3 regions of the Bacillus sp. 11C genome follow, and region 1 is predicted to be linked to each of the others. Evidence: predicted binding sites of a transcription regulator. Region 1 holds the regulator's gene; each other region holds the start of a gene.
What was found. The regulator LexA, encoded in region 1, represses DNA repair genes until DNA is damaged. The targets are predictions, from matches to a motif close to CGAACATATGTTCG.
Positions count from the first base shown of each region.

Region 2: a site for LexA is predicted at 3,629-3,642, ahead of ACY3LV_RS15125 (DNA repair exonuclease). Genes of this name have one in related genera too.
Region 3: a site for LexA is predicted at 2,882-2,895, ahead of recA (recombinase RecA). Genes of this name have one in related genera too.

Region 1 covers NZ_JBUPVZ010000014.1:98,899-105,180, reverse strand. The annotation lists gene ACY3LV_RS17350 (poly-gamma-glutamate hydrolase family protein) at 9-767, shown strand; gene ACY3LV_RS17345 (YndM family protein) at 794-1,246, opposite strand; gene fosM (FosM family fosfomycin resistance protein) at 1,424-1,846, shown strand; gene ACY3LV_RS17335 (hypothetical protein) at 1,930-2,352, shown strand; gene lexA (transcriptional repressor LexA) at 2,736-3,353, opposite strand; gene yneA (cell division suppressor protein YneA) at 3,503-3,820, shown strand; gene ACY3LV_RS17320 (YneB family resolvase-like protein) at 3,839-4,492, shown strand; gene ACY3LV_RS17315 (DUF896 domain-containing protein) at 4,556-4,789, shown strand; gene tkt (transketolase) at 4,957-6,282, shown strand, end outside.
Region 2 covers NZ_JBUPVZ010000011.1:2,153-8,434, forward strand. The annotation lists gene ACY3LV_RS15100 (hypothetical protein) at 1-152, opposite strand, end outside; gene ACY3LV_RS15105 (enoyl-CoA hydratase) at 330-1,097, shown strand; gene ACY3LV_RS15110 (YhzD family protein) at 1,118-1,303, opposite strand; gene ACY3LV_RS15115 (ABC transporter ATP-binding protein) at 1,437-2,333, shown strand; gene ACY3LV_RS15120 (ABC transporter permease) at 2,326-3,585, shown strand; gene ACY3LV_RS15125 (DNA repair exonuclease) at 3,692-4,918, shown strand; gene ACY3LV_RS15130 (ATP-binding protein) at 4,923-6,282, shown strand, end outside.
Region 3 covers NZ_JBUPVZ010000004.1:151,940-158,221, forward strand. The annotation lists gene rny (ribonuclease Y) at 1-145, opposite strand, end outside; gene ACY3LV_RS07725 (serine hydrolase domain-containing protein) at 422-1,597, opposite strand; gene recA (recombinase RecA) at 1,766-2,809, opposite strand; gene ACY3LV_RS07735 (competence/damage-inducible protein A) at 2,982-4,232, opposite strand; gene pgsA (CDP-diacylglycerol--glycerol-3-phosphate 3-phosphatidyltransferase) at 4,251-4,832, opposite strand; gene rodZ (cell shape determination protein RodZ) at 4,882-5,796, opposite strand; gene ACY3LV_RS07750 (DUF3388 domain-containing protein) at 5,815-6,282, opposite strand, start outside.

The DNA of each region.
Region 1 (6,282 bases):
CGGAGTAGATGAAACCGGCCAAAGTATCCCTGCTCCGCCGTTTGCTCCATTCCTTGAAGCATGTTGATTGTAACATAGCCAAACGTTTCCCATCAACTCTTAAAATTGTAAAATTATTGATTGTTTTTGTGATGTTCATTCCGATTTCTTCAATTTACGCGGAAGATGTCTATCAGAATTTTGAGGAATTAAAAAACAATGAAAAGCCTTCAGATTACCGTATTGTTACGAAAGAAACCGGCAGTCCTGTCCTTATTTTAGCCATTCACGGAGGAGGTATTGAAGGCGGGACAAGTGAAGTAGCGAGAGAGCTAAACAAAGAGTCTTCGATGTATTTATTTGAAGGCTTAAAATCGTCAGGAAACTCTGTGCTGCATATTACGAGTACGCATTTTGATGAGCCCCGGGCCTTGAGGATGACGGGAAGTCATGAATATGTCATTTCATTGCACGGGTATGCAGAAGAAGATCAGCAGATCGAAGTCGGCGGTACAGATCGCATAAGAGCGGCAGATTTAGTTGAAGAACTGCAAAATGCCGGTTTTCCTGCTGTCTTGCTCAGTACAGACCATCCGCATGCAGGCGTTAGTCCGAATAACATTGCAAATAAATCAAAAACAGGTTTGAGTATCCAGATAGAAATGAGCACAGGTTTTAGAAAATCTTTGTTTGGCGTATTTTCTTTAAAAAGCAGATCTGTTACTCAAAATGAGAGGTTTTATGATTTTACCGAAGTGATGTCCCGTTTTCTGAAAAGTAACTACTGAAAAATAGGAGGCCATAAGCCGGCCTCCTATTCCTCATGCTTCTCAATAGTAACGTCAGGAAGCAATTCGTCTGCGGCTTCTGTTTGATATTGAAGGGTGTTATCCCTGGTGGTCAGTTCATTTCGGAAGGTTTCATCCAGCACATTCTTCAGCAAATACCGATGAAAAAAGTATTCAAAAACAGTAAGACAGACAGCGGAAAGAAGAGCGGCTGCAAACGGTGAGAAATCATTTCTTGTTTGGGTTAAAGCAAAGACCCAAATCATAACGAATGAAAGTCCAAAGTCAGCCAATGAAGCTATAATATTGTTTGTTCTCGGAAGGACGAGCATGTCACCGGAAAGGTATGAGACAAAACCTAAGAAAAGTGCAATAAACATCACACTTAGAAAGGATGCGTAGTAGACCCTGTCCAATATTACATATAAAAGGGCGAGAGTGAAAGCAATCTTTGAAGAAAGTGCAATGAGATGTTTCATTTGATCACCTAAGTTGTTATTTTTAAGGAAAATCCTTTTCTTAATCGTTATCTTTGTTACAGTCATTATTTTAAACAATTCGATTTTGTTTACACTGGTATTTTTTTCTTGTTGCATGAAACCTTCTTGGTGCAAAAACGTACATATGGTTGATCAGCTTTAGAGGGGGAATTTATTGTGGAGATAAAAGGAATCAATCATTTGTTATTTTCTGTTTCCCATTTGGACACATCAATCGATTTTTATCACAAAGTGTTTGATGCCAAGCTGCTGGTAAAAGGAAGAACAACAGCATATTTTGATTTGAATGGCATCTGGCTTGCACTTAATGAAGAGCCTGACATTCCGAGAAATGACATTAAGGCATCATATACTCATATTGCTTTTACTATTGAAGATCGTGAGTTTGAGGAAATATCAGCAAAATTGAAAAGGCTTCATGTCCATATACTGCCTGGAAGAGAACGAAATGAACGCGATCGAAAGTCTATTTATTTTACCGACCCAGACGGCCATAAATTTGAATTTCATACCGGAACCCTTCAAGACAGGCTTCGTTATTATAAACAGGAAAAAACGCATATGAAATTTTATGATTGAAACGGCCTCGAGATATCACAAAGAACATATACATAAATATGAATAAAGGTTAAAGTATGGTAAACGAGGGGGTTTGGTTGAAAATGAAGATACTGGCTTTAACGGCAGTTTTGACGTGTTTTTTTGGCATTGGCAGTACCCATGCGTCAGCATTAGGGTTTGATCACAAAACAGACTTTATTTTAAATGACAGCACAAAGTCGTTTGTTCTGGAAAATATCAGTGATGTTCCGGCAATCGAATATTTTTTAGGCTATCAGTTTACGATCTTGGGAGCCAATAGTTGTTCAGTTGAGCTTAAACTTCAACGGATGGGGCTTACGGGGCAATATTCCACGCTGAGCACGAAACAATTCAGAGGCAGTTGGTTTGATTTTAGTGCTCAGGATAAGGTTTCAATTGATCCATTTCATCGATACCGTATCTTTGCAGAAGAACATTCGGAAAACTGCACAAGTGTTCGAGTAAAAGGGAGTTATGGTATTCAATATTTTCATTTTGATTGAAGCTCACGATGATAAAGGTGAGCTGTTTTTTACATAAAATAGAACTAACTAAACTATGTACTAAATTTTTACATAAATTAATTGCCGCGCTCTCTGCATAAATCTAAACCCGTATCATTCCACGACCTAGAAATGAAACATTTTTAAGCAGGTCACGTCTAATGTTTTAAACAGACAACATTTCGATAAAAGTTTCCTGAAGGAAAAAAAATTTCTTGACTTCAACAATTGTTTGATGGATAATTATGGTGTAAACATGATGTTCTTTTCCTCCTATTCAGGCTCGTACCTAAAATTCAGGGCGAGCCTGCTTTTTTTGATACAATAAACCCCCTCTCCATAAAGGAAGAGGGGGTTATTTCATCATCTGATAGTTCAATAGATTAATGGACGGTTCTGAACACGCCAATTACTTTCCCTAGAATGCTGACATTCTGTAAGATGATAGGTTCCATCGTTGGGTTTTCAGGCTGTAAGCGAATGTGAGTATCCTCTTTATAGAAACGTTTTACCGTAGCTTCATCATCTTCTGTCATCGCAACGACAATTTCCCCGTTGTTTGCTATGTTTTGCTGTTTAACGATGACATAATCCTTATCGAAAATACCAGCGTCAATCATACTGTCTCCCATAATTTCAAGCATAAACACATGCTCGTCCGGGGGAACCATACGGTCAGGAAGCGGAAAATATTCTTCAATATTTTCTATTGCTGTAATAGGAGATCCCGCCGTGACTTTCCCGATGACCGGTACATTAACGACCTGGCTTTGCGGAATGTCTACTTCTTCATCAAGAATTTCTATCGCTCTTGGTTTTGTCGGATCTCGTCTGATCAGCCCTTTTGTTTCCAAGCGGGCCAAGTGGCCGTGGACAGTTGAACTGGACGCAAGCCCGACAGCCTCTCCGATCTCTCTTACGGAAGGCGGATATCCTTTTGATTTAACCTCTGCTTTAATAAAACGGAGGATATCAAGTTGCCTTTTTGATAGCTTCGTCATTTTTCGCACCTCAAAACGTCGATTTTAAGAAGATTATAGCATGATTTTCCTTACAGTACAAACATAGGTTCGAAAAAACAATTGACAGAAACGTTTGTTCGTATATACTGAAATTATAAAAAAGCGAACAAACATTCCTGTTGGAGGTTATGATCATGGGTAAAGAATCTATTATTTTTGTCGGTCTGTTCACAGTGATTTTGAGCGCGGTAATCCTTTTGCTGTCATATACAAGCAGCGGCCAGGAGCTTAATCAGTATGTTAAAATAGAAGTCCAGCAAGGCGATACACTTTGGTCTATAGCCGGCCAGGTAGCAGATAAAAAGAAAATAAACAAAAGTGAATTTATTGAATGGGTGGCTGATAAAAATCATCTTCAGACGTCTGATATCCAGCCGGGAGATGAATTGGTGATTCCATTGAAAAAGAAGCATCAGGATGCATATGAATTGGCAACTGTAAGATAGAGAGGAAAGATAGAAAAAATGAAAGCACTCATTTATGCCCGCGTAAGCACAAATAAAGAACAGCAGGAGACGTCATTAAAGCGGCAGGAGGAGGAGCTTACGGCCATTGCGGCCGAGAACGGCATGGAAGTCGTCAAAGTGATTTCTGAGAAAGCTAGCGGATATGAAATGGATCGGGATGGTGTATTTGGGCTGCTTGATGAGATCAAGAATTCTGGAATTGATGTCATTTTGGTTCAGGATGAAACTAGGCTCGGACGTGGAAATGCAAAAATCGCACTGCTTCATTGCATCTATAGAGAAGGTGTGAAAGTCTATACAACGGCTCACAGAGGTGAACTGGAGTTATCGGAGGCTGACTCGATGGTGCTGGAGATCGTCAGCATTGTTGAAGAGTACCAGCGGAAAATTCACAACTTGAAAATCAAGCGGGGAATGAAACGTGCAGTAAAAAACGGTTTCAAACCGCAAAAAAACCTGAAAAACCAACATGAAAACAGCGGAAAAGAAAGAATAGACGTGCCCATCTCAGAGATCGTCCGCCTAAGAGCGAATAAACTGACGTTCGCAGAAATTGCGGCTACGCTGAGAGGGTTTGGGTATGATGTATCTAAAGCGACCGTCCACCGGCGGTTTCAGGAATACATAGAGAATGACGAGACAGCCGATTGAATCAGTTGTAAAACTCTTTTTGATCTAGTACTATATAGACAAAATGCCATAAAGGAGTTTAACATGATTTCAAACGAAAAAATTGCCAGAATTAATGAACTTGCTGCCAAAGCCAAAGCTGGCGTTATGACAGAAGAAGAAAAAGCAGAACAGCAAAAGCTCCGTCAAGAGTATTTAAAAGGTTTTCGCTCTTCTATGAAAAACACATTAAAAAGTGTGAAAATCATTGATCCGGAAGGCAATGATGTTACACCAGAAAAACTAAAAAAAGAAAAAAGAAATAATAAACTTCACTAATAGAAGAGGAATACGGCAATAACGTATTCCTCTTTTGCATATACTATAGCAACACTTTCATGGGACAAATTTCAACAAGTTTCTCTCAAATTTAAGCTGAAACAGTTGAGAAAAAGTCGTCAGACATTTATGATGTAAGGGTACAACACATAAGGAAGGGGATTTTTATGGATACAATTGAAAAGAAATCAGTTGCTACCATTCGCACACTGTCAATAGACGCTATTGAAAAAGCAAATTCTGGTCACCCAGGGATGCCAATGGGGGCAGCTCCAATGGCATACACGCTGTGGACAAAATTTATGAACGTAAGTCCGGCAAACCCTGGCTGGTTTAACCGTGACCGTTTTGTTTTATCTGCTGGACACGGATCAGCACTTTTATACAGCATGCTTCATTTAAGCGGGTTTGATCTTAGCATCGAAGATCTTAAGGGATTCCGCCAGTGGGGCAGCAAAACACCTGGACATCCGGAATTCGGACATACTGCCGGTGTTGATGCGACAACAGGACCGCTTGGCCAAGGAATTGCCATGGCTGTCGGAATGGCTATCGCTGAACGCCATTTAGCGGAAACTTACAACCGCGATTCATTTAACGTAGTTGATCATTATACATACAGTATTTGCGGTGATGGTGATTTAATGGAAGGCATCTCTTCTGAAGCCGCTTCACTAGCAGGCCATCTTCAGCTTGGCCGTCTGATCGTATTATACGATTCTAATGACATCTCTCTCGATGGAGATCTCGACCGTTCGTTCTCTGAAAACGCAAAACAGCGTTTTGAAGCAATGAATTGGGAAGTTCTTTATGTTGAAGATGGAAACAACATCGAAGAATTAACAGCGGCTATCGAAAAAGCACGCCAAAATGAAAAGAAACCTACATTAATTGAAGTGAAAACAACAATTGGATTTGGTTCGCCTAACCGTGCCGGCACATCGGGTGTTCACGGTGCGCCGCTTGGTAAAGAGGAAAGCAAATTAACAAAAGAAGCTTACGCGTGGACATATGAAGAAGATTTTTACGTTCCTTCAGAAGTTTATGAGCATTTCGCTAAAGCGGTTAAAGAATCAGGCGAGAAAAAGGAACAGGAATGGAATGCCCAATTCGCTAAATATAAAGAAGTTTATCCTGAACTCGCGGAACAGCTTGAGCTGGGAATCAAAGGAGAGCTTCCAAAGGACTGGGATCAAGAGGTTCCTGTTTATGAAAAAGGAAGCAGCCTGGCATCCCGTGCATCTTCCGGTGAAGTTCTCAACGGCCTTGCGAAAAAAATTCCTTTCTTTGTGGGAGGATCTGCTGACCTGGCGGGATCAAACAAAACGACAATTAAAAATGCCGGTGATTTTACAGCGGCTGATTACTCAGGCAAAAACTTCTGGTTCGGTGTTCGTGAATTTGCGATGGGCGCAGCCTTAAATGGTATGGCGCTTCATGGCGGACTTCGTGTATTCGGCGGGACTTTCTTTGTCTTCTCTGACTACCTGCGT
Region 2 (6,282 bases), on a different contig from region 1:
GGCGTTTTGGCCGACTGTGTTTCCTGCGGATATGAGGACATAGGCACATAGCTGTCAGTGGTTTCTTCAAGCTGGGAAGGCAGAACGACGTCCGAAGGGGGAAAGTACACCACAAATAAACTTAACAGTAAACTGACAAGCAATTTATCCATGCTTCCTCTCCTCCTTTCGAATAGCCCTCTTTCACTATATAAAACTTTATGTTTCCACTCAAACAATATGCATTTTTCAGTATCTATTGATCTTGAAAAATAAAGAGGTTTATTGGAGGATGGCGGGGAATGTATAGGAGAAAGAAAAAAGGAAACGCATACATGGAGGTGCTTCACATGGAGTTTATTCAATATGAATCGAATGGAACCGTTGCGGAGATTATCTTGAATCGTCCTGAAGCCCATCACGCCCTGAATGAACAGATGCTGTCTGAACTGAAGGAGGCGGTTGAAAAGGCAGCTGCAAGCGAGGCGCTCATCGTTCTCCTGAGAGGAACCGGGAAAGGCTTTTCAGCCGGCGGAGATATTCGGATGATGACATCAGAGCATGACCCTGATCAATTTAAGCGGCTGATGGATACGATTGAGGCTGTCACTCTGTCATTATATCAGATGAAGAAAGTGACAATTACAGCTATTCACGGCGCTGCTGCGGGACTGGGTCTGAGTTTAGCGCTTTGCGCTGACATTGTGCTCGCGGAAAAAAATGCCGTTCTCGCGATGAATTTTATTGGCATTGGGCTTGTTCCGGACGGCGGAGGGCATTATTTGCTGAAGAAAAGAATTGGGGAAGCGAAGGCGAAAAAGCTCATTTGGAGCGGGAAAAAACTTTCCGCCGCGGAAGGCACCGATATGGGCCTCCTTGACGGGACATTTGCCGGAGACCCTGCGGAAGGCGCAAGACCCTTTATTGAAACCCTTTTGGCCTCGCCTCTTTTGGCGATGATCGAAACAAAAGCCATCTTTCAAAGCCTCCAGCTTGAAGAACTGCAAAAGGTGCTTGCACTTGAACGCAGCGCCCAAGAGAAAATGAGAAGGACCAAGGATCACCAGGAAGGAATCCGTGCCTTTTTGGAAAAACGAGAGCCGAAGTTTCAAGCGTAACAGATCAGCCGGAAAGCTGATCATCTATGAAACAAAATCAGCTTTCCGGCTGCATTGACTACACGATGGGTGTGACTGTGCAGCTCTTTTTCTTTTAATAGGGCTTCACCACGCATTTTAGCCGTTTCTTCATTTTCTGCCTCAAATCGCTCGTTAACCAGTGTTTCCCCCGAAGGATCAAAAGCTGTAAGGAAATAATCAGCCATCAGGTTTCCCCTCCATTTTCAAGGTTTATCAGTCTTTCTTCATTTATATTTATATTCTAAAAAAGAATTCAAAATCCTTTATTAAGTTTGATCCAAAATTAGTATATAATGGGTCAGGAAAGGAGGAGATTTGGTGCTTAAGATTGATCACGTAACGAAGACATTTGGAGATTATAAAGCTGTTGACGGATTGGACTTAGACATTCCGGAGCAGCAAATGTTCGGTCTTTTAGGCGCAAACGGAGCGGGAAAAACGACGACGTTTCGCATGATCCTTGGTTTATTAAGCATTACGGAGGGCTCAATCAGCTGGAAAGGCCGTCCTGTGAATTACAATATCAGCAACAAAATCGGTTATTTGCCGGAAGAGCGGGGCCTTTATCCGAAAATGAAGGTGAAAGATCAGCTTGTCTATCTTGCCAGATTAAAAGGGATGGAGAAGCAGGAGGCTGTAAAAGAGCTCGGCACATGGCTTGAACGCTTCAATATAACAGATTACGAGAATAAGAAGGTGGAAGAGCTTTCGAAGGGAAACCAGCAGAAAATCCAATTCATTTCGGCTGTTTTGCATAAGCCGGAGCTGCTGATCCTTGATGAACCGTTCAGCGGTCTGGACCCTGTCAATGTTGAGCTGTTAAAAGAGTCTGTGATTTCTCTTAAAAACAGCGGTGTTTCTATTTTATTTTCCAGCCACCGGATGGAGCATGTGGAGGAGCTTTGTGAGCACCTGTGCATATTACAGAAAGGAAAGCCGGTTGTGCAAGGAAGGCTGAAGGAGATCAAGCGTTCCTTCGGCAAGAAAAATGTCACGATCCACTCCGATGACGATCTGCGTTTTTTGCAGTCTCATGAAGGCATTCTCAAATGGAAGGAAACGGCTGGCGGCGTCAAGCTGCAGATCGCTAATGAAGATATTTCTCAAGAGATCTTTGCCATGCTCCAAGGGAAAGGGTTTATTAGAAAGTTTGAGCTTGAAGAGCCGTCACTGCACGATATTTTTATAGAAAAGGTGGGTGCCGTCTATGAATAAATTTTGGCTCATGCTTTCTCATACATATAAAAATAAAATAATGGCAAAATCCTTTATTATCTCGACTGTCATCACGGTACTGCTTGTTTTAGTTGTAACGAATATGGAGTCGATCATTTCTATGTTTCAAGGTGATGATACGAAAGAAAAAATCGCCGTTGTTGATGAAACAAACGAATTATATCCGATTTTCTCGAAGCAGCTGAAAGCGGTGGATACAGACGGCGGTCTAGATGTGAAGCAGTCGAAGCAATCGGAGGATGAGGTCACAAAGCAAGTCAAAGATGAAGCGCTCGATGGCATGCTTATCATCAAACGAGATGAAAAAGGGGCCATTTCAGGAACTTATAAAGCGTTAACGATTTCTGATGATAGCACGTACCATACGCTGCAGCAGGCGCTGACGCAAACCAAAACGGCTGTCGGAACAGCGGATCTCGGTGTCTCGCAGGAAACGATCAGCAGTCTTTATGCGCCCGTTACTGTCGGACAGGAGACGCTGAAAGAGGGGGCGAAGTCTGAGGAAGAGCTTGGCCAGACAGCGGGGCTTGTTTACATTATGCTGTTTGTCATTTATTTCTCAGTCATTATGTATGCCAGTATGATTGCGATGGAGGTCGCAACCGAAAAATCCTCGCGTGTCATGGAAATCCTGATCTCAAGCATGCCGCCGATCCAGCAGATGTTTGCAAAGCTGCTTGGCATCGGGCTCGTCGGAATGACGCAGCTTGCTGTCATCATAGCCGCTGGCTCATTGTCGCTAAAGCTGAACAAAACGAGCGAAACAGCTTCATCTGTCGGAGGATTCCTTAATCTGACCGACGTTTCAGCAGCCACTGTCATCTATGCTGTGATTTTCTTTTTGCTCGGATACTTTTTATACGCGACACTCGCCGCGTTTCTCGGCAGTGTCGTCAGCAGAATAGAGGACGTGCAGCAAACGATCACGCCAATGACACTTTTGGTTGTCGCCGGTTTTATGATCGCGATGTTCGGCTTGAATGCACCTGACGCAGGATTTATTACGGTAACCTCGTTTATTCCGTTTTTTACGCCAATGATTATGTTTTTGCGCGTCGGCATGCTTGATATTCCGTTCTGGCAGGCTGCTGCCGGTATCGGAATCACACTGCTCACCATTGTCATACTGGCTGTCATCGGCGCCAGAATTTACAAAGGCGGTGTGTTGATTTACGGCAATTCAAGCGCGTTCAAAGCGATCAAACAAGCGCTTCGTTTAGCGAAAAACTGATTGAAAAACAGCCTGGGGATCCTCGGGCTGTTTCTTTATTGACAGAACGTGCATTCGCCAGAATTCGGTGCTAAAATAAGGGTACTTCATCCTGGAAAGGAGCAGAATGTTGACGGATCTAACCTTTATTCATGCGGCAGATCTACATCTCGACAGCCCGTTTTACGGGATATCGCATCTGCCGGAACCGATTTTTGCCCGGATCAAAGAAAGTACGTTTGCAAGCGTGAGACATATGATAGATACCGCAGTGAGAGAAAACGTTGATTTCATTTTGCTGGCGGGGGACCTGTTTGATGAAGCCAATCGAAGTTTAAAGGCCCAGCTCTTTTTAAGAAAGCAGTTTGAAAGACTCAGAGAGTGCGGGATTTCAGTTTATGTGATCTTTGGGAACCACGATCATCTTGGCGGGGAGTGGACGCCGATTGAATGGCCTGAGAATGTCCATATTTTTTCGTCCGCTGTACCTGAAGAAAAATCGTTTTATAAGGAAGGCAGGCGCATGGCAAGCATTTACGGCTTCAGTTATCAGGAGAGAGCCGTGACGGAAAACCAAGCCGTCCGCTATCGGAGGTCGACTGACGCGCCGTTTCATATCGGTATGCTTCACGGCACGCTGTCAGGAGCTGAAGGACACGATCCGTATTGCCCGTTTACACATGATGATCTCGTGAAAAGCGGGATGGATTATTGGGCGCTTGGCCATATTCATAAACGCCAGATTCTTTCTGCCGAGCACCCGGCGGTCATCTATCCGGGAAATACGCAAGCTCGCCATATGAAGGAGACGGGAGACAAAGGCTATTATCTTGTTCGTGTGGCCAGCGGAGACATTTCGTATGACTTCCAGAAAGCGCATGATGTCTTGTGGGAAAAAGCGGCAGTTGATGTGACGGAGGTAAAGAATGTGACCGCCCTTTTCCAAATGATTGAGGACGCGTTTTCGAAGCTGCGGATAAAGGGGAGCCCTGTTTGTGTCAGACTCGTGTTGCAAGGGGCCGCACCACAATGGCTGCTGGAGGCGCCGAGAGGCACTTTGGATGAGCTTCTTGAAGCGTTTCAGGAGCAAGAGGCGGAGGAAGAACACTTCATTTGGCCTCTCTCATTGGAGGACGAGACAGAACATGAAACAAACCTTACAAGCCTGGATCCTTTTTTTGGCGGTTTATTTACTGACATTGATCGCGGCGATCTGTCAGATGTGCTGGAGGGGCTTGAGCGACATCCTGTGTATAGAAGGCACGCGGACCGGTTTAGCCAAGAGGAGCTAAAGGAAATAAAAGAGCAGGCACAGATTTTATTGAAAAGACAGCTTAAGGTGCTTGAAACATGAGGCGGTGAAAGCTTTGCGAATTAAATCTTTACATATCTACCAATACGGGAAATTTTCCAATCGGACCTTTCACTTTTCCGCCTCGCCTGTCCAATTAATCTACGGATTAAATGAGGCAGGAAAAACGACGATGATGTCATTTATTGAAAGCATGCTGTTTGGTTTTCCGAAAACGAAAAAATATGAACCGAAAACAGGCGGTGTCTACGGAGGTGTTCTTGAAGCTGAACATCCCGAATATGGGGTGTTGAGGATCGAACGGACGAAAGGGACTGCCGAAAAGCTAAGAGTGTACACAGAAAACGGCGAAGTGAAGCAGGGAGATGTTTTAAAGCAGCTGTTTCAAGGCACGGACAGGGCGCTGTACAAAGCCATTTATTCATTTGATGTATTCGGGCTGCAGGAAATTCACGCCTTTAATCGGGACAAGATTGGGGAATTTCTGCTGTTTTCCAGCTTGTTTGGCGCTGAAGCCGTATCTAAGCTTGATTCACGGCTGACAAAGGAAAGCGAAAGCCTCTATAAACCAAACGGGCGAAATCCTCAATTGAATCAAGAGCTGGAAACGCTTAAGCAGCTGGCAGCGAAGCTAAAACAGGCTGAAGCAGAGGAAGCGGGTTATCATCAGCTTCTTGAAGAAAAAAGAACGCTCGAATCCCGTCTTGCAGCCGCAGAAACCGAATTGCAAGAGGCGGCAGGACATATCCGATCGTTTGAGGGAGCGATTGAGCTGAAGCCGCTGCTAAATGAAAAAGCTGCGCTCGAACAGGCGATGGCACAATATCCGGAACAGGCGGGACAATTTCCGGCTGACGGGCTGCACCAGCTGGAAAAATATGAATTTCATCTTCACCCGAAATCCGCACAGGCGGAGGCGCTTCGAGTGAAGATGGCGGAGCTGGACAAACAGGTGCAAAAGCTTAATCCGGATCAAGAAATGTTGGCGAAAGAAACGCTGATACAAGAGCTTTCCGCAGCGTTTCATATGTACCAATCCTGCGGAGAACAGCTCGCCGCCATTCAGGCACAGCTGCGCCAGTCGTCCGCACAGGCAGCGGCAGGGCTGGAACAGCTCAATAAAACGGATGAAAATGAACTCCTGAATATGAACACGTCTTATGACTATGAATGGCAGCTACAGCAGGCGGTGCAGCAATATGTGCAGGCAAGAGACAGAAAACGGCAGCTTGATGAGACGTTTGAACTTGCTCGGCAAGAGCTGGAAGACGCAGAAAAGGCCGTTCATGCCGCTTCGTCCGCCATTCTTGAAAACAGCGATAGAAAAGATAAAGAAGCGGCCCTTAAAGCATATGATGAAGCACAGGGGCAGCATCAAGAGCAAGCGAAGCTGCGAGAACAGCTGA
Region 3 (6,282 bases), on a different contig from region 1:
GCTTTGCATCTTCAAGAATTTGCTCGGCTGCACCGCGTGCGCCCGCAATTTTCGCTTCGGCAATGGTTTTACGAACAAAGTAGCCAACAACTAAACCGAGTAGAATCAGCAAAATGGAGATGAGAACCATCATAATTGGGGTCATACTTTCACCTCCTCTTGCTATGAACTTGGTTGTTGCTTAAATAAGTGTCGGCATGTACATTGTCTAGTTTTCTCAACATACAGAACCTTCACAGGGAATGAGTATTTTCATCGCCCTTGTCAAGTTTAAATGGTTTAACAATCATGTTAAAAAAACAAATGTTACAACTTCATTGTAAATGTGTCGGAAATACTTGTCAAGCTTGCCATCTTAACGTTTGCAGACCAGTTGCCTTTTTGGTGCTGCGTGCAATCCTTCCCAAAAAAAGATCATGAATCACTCTTGATTCAGAAGCTGGTATATTTTATTGTTCACTTGGCCCAGTTTAGCGTTATTTTGAATGTTCGACAACAAAATAACAATGGTTTGCCCAGATTTGCTAAAACTGTTCAAGATGTTGAAGCCCGGCATGACACCATGGTTTGAATAGCTCCCGGGAGCAATATAAAATCCCATACCGTATGTGGAGCTGCTCCCCGGCGTAAACATCTTTTCATAGCTTTTTTGCGAATACAGTTTTCCGTCTATCAACGCTCGGTCAAATTTGTACATATCTACAGCGCTCATATAGATATCACCGGCTCCATACAGCTGGGATAAATCGGGCATATATGGTGTAATTGACCTTCTGGCCTTCAGCTTATAACCGACAGCCGGATAAGGTTCTTTATGATATGTTTTGTAAAAGCCCGCATGCGTCATCCCCGCCGGTTTAAAAATATGATTCGTTATGTATTGTTCATAGGACTCACCGCTTGCTTCAGCAACAATATAAGCGAGAACAGAATAGTTGGAATCCTGATAGTCCCATACGCCCGGCTGACGTTTGATTCCCTGACGTTCTATGTCTTTTATTAAATCGTCCGGAGTGATTGCCCCGTTACCCTCAATATGTCCGTTTATTCCCGATGTATGTGTGAGCAGATTCTTCAAAGTAATCGTTTGTCCGTTAGGGAATTGAGGTAAATACGTGCTTACCGGATCACTTGTCTGAAGTTTCCCCTTTTCCTCAAGCTGCAAAATAGCGGTTGCAATCAGCGCTTTTTGTGACGAACCGACATAAAAAGATGTCAAAGGATTATTGTAAATGTGATGTTTACGGTCTGCATAACCAAAACCTTTATGAGTTACGATTTCTCCATTTCTGACAATCATGGCTGTTCCGCTGAAACCGATCTCATTTAAATAATTGCTGATTTTTTGATTGCGGTCCACTGTTTTGATTTGTTCCTCTGTTTTTTTGGCGGTTTTCTTTTTAGCCTCTTTTTTCTGACCGGTATCTGAAACTGCTGCAGTTTCTTGAGATGGCTCGTTCTCTTCACTATCTCGATGAAGCGCATTCCAAATCGAAAAGCAAATCATCGCCGCTAAAAAACCAAGCAAAAGTTTGCCTCTTTTATTTAGTTTTTTCCGTCTGCGTTTCGCAGTTCTTCTGCTGGTTGGGCTTGTCATTTATTTTTTCCTCCCAAAATAAATAAATCCATTTTGCACACGTTTTGTTAGACGAATGAGTCACTGAAAAAGTTGTCAAAAAAAGCAATATTTTTATCATTTTTTACAAAAATAAAAAGGCTGAGTTTTTCACCCAGCCTTTTGTATCATTTCAAACTGATTTTATTTTTATTCTTTAAATTCTAATTCTTCTTGTGCCTCTTCAGCTTGCTGCACTGCTCCGTTATTATCCAAGCCATAATGTTCGCGAATTTGCTCCTGGATCATTAGCATGATATCTTTATTTTCTTTCAAGAATTGTTTTGCATTTTCACGGCCTTGTCCAAGACGCTCTTCTTCATAAGAGTACCATGAACCGCTTTTTTGCACGATATCAAGTTCAGTTCCAAGATCAATGATTTCGCCTTCTTTTGAAATGCCTTCTCCGTACATAATATCAACTTCGGCTGTACGGAACGGCGGTGCCACCTTGTTTTTCACGACTTTGATTTTCGTTTTGTTCCCCATTACGTCGTTGCCTTGTTTCAGCTGTTCAGCACGGCGCACTTCTAGACGTACGGAAGAGTAGAACTTCAGCGCACGGCCGCCGGGAGTTGTTTCCGGGTTCCCGAACATAACACCGACTTTTTCACGAATTTGGTTAATGAAAATCGCGATTGTCTTCGATTTGTTAATGGCTCCTGAAAGCTTACGAAGCGCTTGAGACATTAAGCGTGCTTGTAAACCAACATGCGAATCTCCCATGTCGCCTTCAATTTCCGCTTTCGGAACGAGAGCCGCCACAGAGTCGACAACAACAATGTCAACTGCACCGCTTCGAACCAACGCTTCCGCAATTTCAAGCGCCTGCTCGCCTGTGTCAGGCTGAGACAGTAAAAGCTCTTCGATGTTGACACCGAGCTTTTGCGCGTATACCGGGTCTAACGCATGCTCTGCATCGATAAACGCGGCTTGTCCGCCCTGCTGCTGAACCTCAGCAATCGCATGAAGCGCCACAGTTGTTTTACCCGAGCTTTCAGGACCGTATACTTCAATAATCCGTCCGCGCGGATATCCGCCAATTCCTAGTGCCGTATCAAGAGTGAGGGAGCCGCTTGGGACAGTAGAAATTCTTGTATCTGTCTTTTCTCCCAGTTTCATAATGGAACCTTTGCCGAACTGTTTTTCTATTTGTTTAAGAGCCATATCTAAGGCTGCCTGACGATCACTCATTCTATTTTTTCCTCCTTTATGTTACCACTACATATACTATACCCTGTTTGAAGGGATTTGCCAAGAAAAAAGCGAACGCATATTCGGATTTTTTCTTGGCGTGATTTCTATCAAAATACCATAATGGATCAGAGAAATCATGTTTTCTTAGGAGGATAATGTGCTGAAAATATTATTTTTGTTCTAAAAGCTTCAAGATTAAATGGCAGCCGTATTTGGCGCCGCGTTTTCTGATTCCCGTTCTGGAACCCGCAAAGTGAAACTCGTGAACCTCTTCTTTTCCATTTGCTGAAATGCCGATAAACACATGTCCAGGCTCATGCCCTTCTTGCGTATCAGGACCTGCTACACCGGTAAAGCTGATGCCGATATCGCTGCCAGTGAGCTTTTGAACACCCTTTGCCAGCTCTGATGCGCACTCCTTGCTGACCGCCCCAAAACAGTCTAAAGTGTCATTCTTGACGCCAAGCACATGCTGCTTCACGTCGTTTGAATAGCAAACAACGCCGCCGGTAAATAGTGTTGAAGCACCGCTAAGATCCGTCAGCCATTCAGAAAACAGCCCGCCGGTAAAGCTTTCTGCGGCGGCAATCGTAATGCCTTTTTCCTTACATGCTTTAGAAAGCTCTTTTACAAGGGAAGTATCATCGTAGCCATAGAAAAATTCCCCGACACGTTCTAAGATAACAGCCTCTGTTTCTTTTAACAGACGCTCCGTTTCCTTTTCGTCAGCATGTTTGGCTGTCAGACGCAGCGTTACCTCTCCGTCAGCCGCCAAAGGAGCGATTGTCGGGTTCGTTTGCGCATCAATAATATCTTCCAAGTCAGCTTCAAGCTGAGATTCGCCGATACCGAAAAAGCGAAGAACGGTTGATACAATTTTTTCATTTGAGCCCATCTTTTTCAGCAGAAGAGGTTTTGCCTCGTTTTCAAACATGGGACGCAATTCGCTTGGCGGCCCAGGAAGAAGCATATAAAAGCGCGAATCGTGCTCTGTGAGCATTCCCGGCGCCATTCCGAAGTGATTCGCCAGTACGTCAGATCCTTCGATCACAAGCGCCTGTTTTCGGTTATTAGGTGACATCGTTCGTTTTGTCCGTTTGAAATAATCCTCAATGGATTGGAACGCTTCATCATTTAATACGAGCGGACGGCCCAGTACATTTGCAATCGTTTCTTTCGTCAGATCATCTTTTGTCGGTCCGAGACCTCCTGAAAAAACAATGAAGTCAGATCGTTCTTCAGCAGTACGGATGACCTGCTTCAGCCGCTCCGGATTATCTCCGACTGCTGTATGATAAAATACGTTCACTCCGATTTCAGCGAGCTGTTTGCTGATAAATTGAGCATTTGTATTGGCGATTTGGCCAAGCAGCAGCTCAGAACCGACTGCAATAATTTCTGCTTTTTTTGGAAATTCCATGACGTAAGTCCTTCTTTCTTAATTAGATGTTTTCAGCGCTTCCCAATTTTTGGAGAAGTATTCCCAGCCTGAAACGACAGTAAAGAAGACGGCTACCCACAGCGCCAAGTCAGCAAACGGGAATGACACAAGTTCAAACGGAAGATTATGAAGAAGCAATGCGGAAACCGCAATGATTTGTGCCCAGGTTTTAATTTTACCAAGCATATTAGCTGCTACGACTTCTCCAGTTCCGGCTAAGACAAGCCTTAAACCTGTCACGGCAAACTCCCGGCTGATAATCACAATGACCATCCAAGCTGGAGCAAGATCAAATTGAACAAGGATAATTAACGCTGCGGATACAAGCAGTTTGTCCGCAAGCGGATCAAGAAATTTCCCGAAGTTTGTCACGAGATTCAGCTTTCGGGCATAATACCCGTCCACCCAGTCTGTTGTCGCTGCAACAATAAATAGAATGGCGCCCGCCAAGTGTGCGACTGGGATCGATTCGTCTCCAAATTCGAGCCTGCCCCAGTCAAACGGCGCCAGCATGATCACCATGAAGATTGGGATTAATGCGATTCTAGCTAGTGTGATTTTATTTGGTAAGTTAAACATAAAGCCCCTCCAATTTCATACTCGGACGTGAAGAAAAGTCACCTGGTAATTAAGATGACTTTTCTTCCTTTTTATTTACAATCTTTATGGTTTGTGCCATCACATCTTTCGGATCAAGTTCATAGGAAAGAACCTTACCGTTAATTTTTATTTTCAGATTAGGTGCATATCCGGTGCGGATTTCAACTTGTTTCTGATCGGTTATGTCTTTTTTATAGGTTTCGTCTTTTTTCAGCGTTCCCTCTTTTAAAGAGCTGCTGTTTTCATCGCGCACTCGAATCCAAGAGCTGTCTGATGCCTTCAGTTCAAGCTCGATTATATCAGCGCCGGACACTTCATAAGTTGTTAACGATCCTTCAGTGCCAGTTGCTTTAATCTCCAGTTTATCACTGTCACTTTCTTCTTTTTTATCTTCATTTTCTTTTGTTTCTTTTTTAGTGTCAGCCTCTTTTTCAGAGCTGTTATTTTGATTCTCTTTTAGCGTTGAATCTTTAGGGATTTCGTACTTGCTTTCACTTTGCGTAATTGATTTTTCCGAAGCTGAATGATTATTATCGCTGCTTTTATGATTCGTAAATTGTATGATCGCGTACACAATCGCAATCACAACAATTACACCTAGAATCACAAGTATCGTTGGCAGCAGTTCCAGCGCCTTAGATGCCGACTTTGGCATCTCCTTTTGAAGCTTCATGCCCGAGATCTTTTCAGACACATCGTCATGATACGTATTCGGGATATCTTTTTTATGCTCCTCAAACAGCTGATCGGCATCAAGCCCGACGGCTTCGGCATATTGCTTGATGAATGCCCGAACATAAAACTTCCCCGGAATAATGTCATAGTTTCCTTCCTCCAAGGCGGTTAAATACCTTTTTTGAATCTTTGTTGCCGCTTGGAGATCATCCAATGACATTGCTTTTTCCTCTCTGGCCTCTTTCAGCCGGATTCCTAGTTCAGTCACAACAAACACCTTCCAATTTTAAAAATCAAAGCTTGAAAACCCGGATTGATCAAACAGTTGGGGTTCCTCAGCATGTTCATATGTAATAACCTCATCGGGGCCATTTCTCAGTTCAATAATATAATCAAAGTCATCTAGTGTATACTCTGTGTTTTGAACGAATATGTCAGGATGCTCCACCACTTTTGTTGCAGGCAGCCTCATGATTTCTCTGACCAGCTGGAGATGGCGTTCTGACCCTCTTCGTGTTGATACAATTCCATCAACGATAAAAACATTTTCAGTGCTGTATTCATCGGCAATCAGCTGGCTTCTTATTGTCTGCTTCAGCAAGGTTGATGACACAAACAGCCACCTTTTGCTTGCACACACGCTGGAGGCCACGATTGATTCCGTTTTTCCGACACGCGGCATACCTCGGATTCCGATTAATTTATGGCCTTCTTTTTTGAACAGTTCGGCCATAAAATCGACTAATAAGCCTAG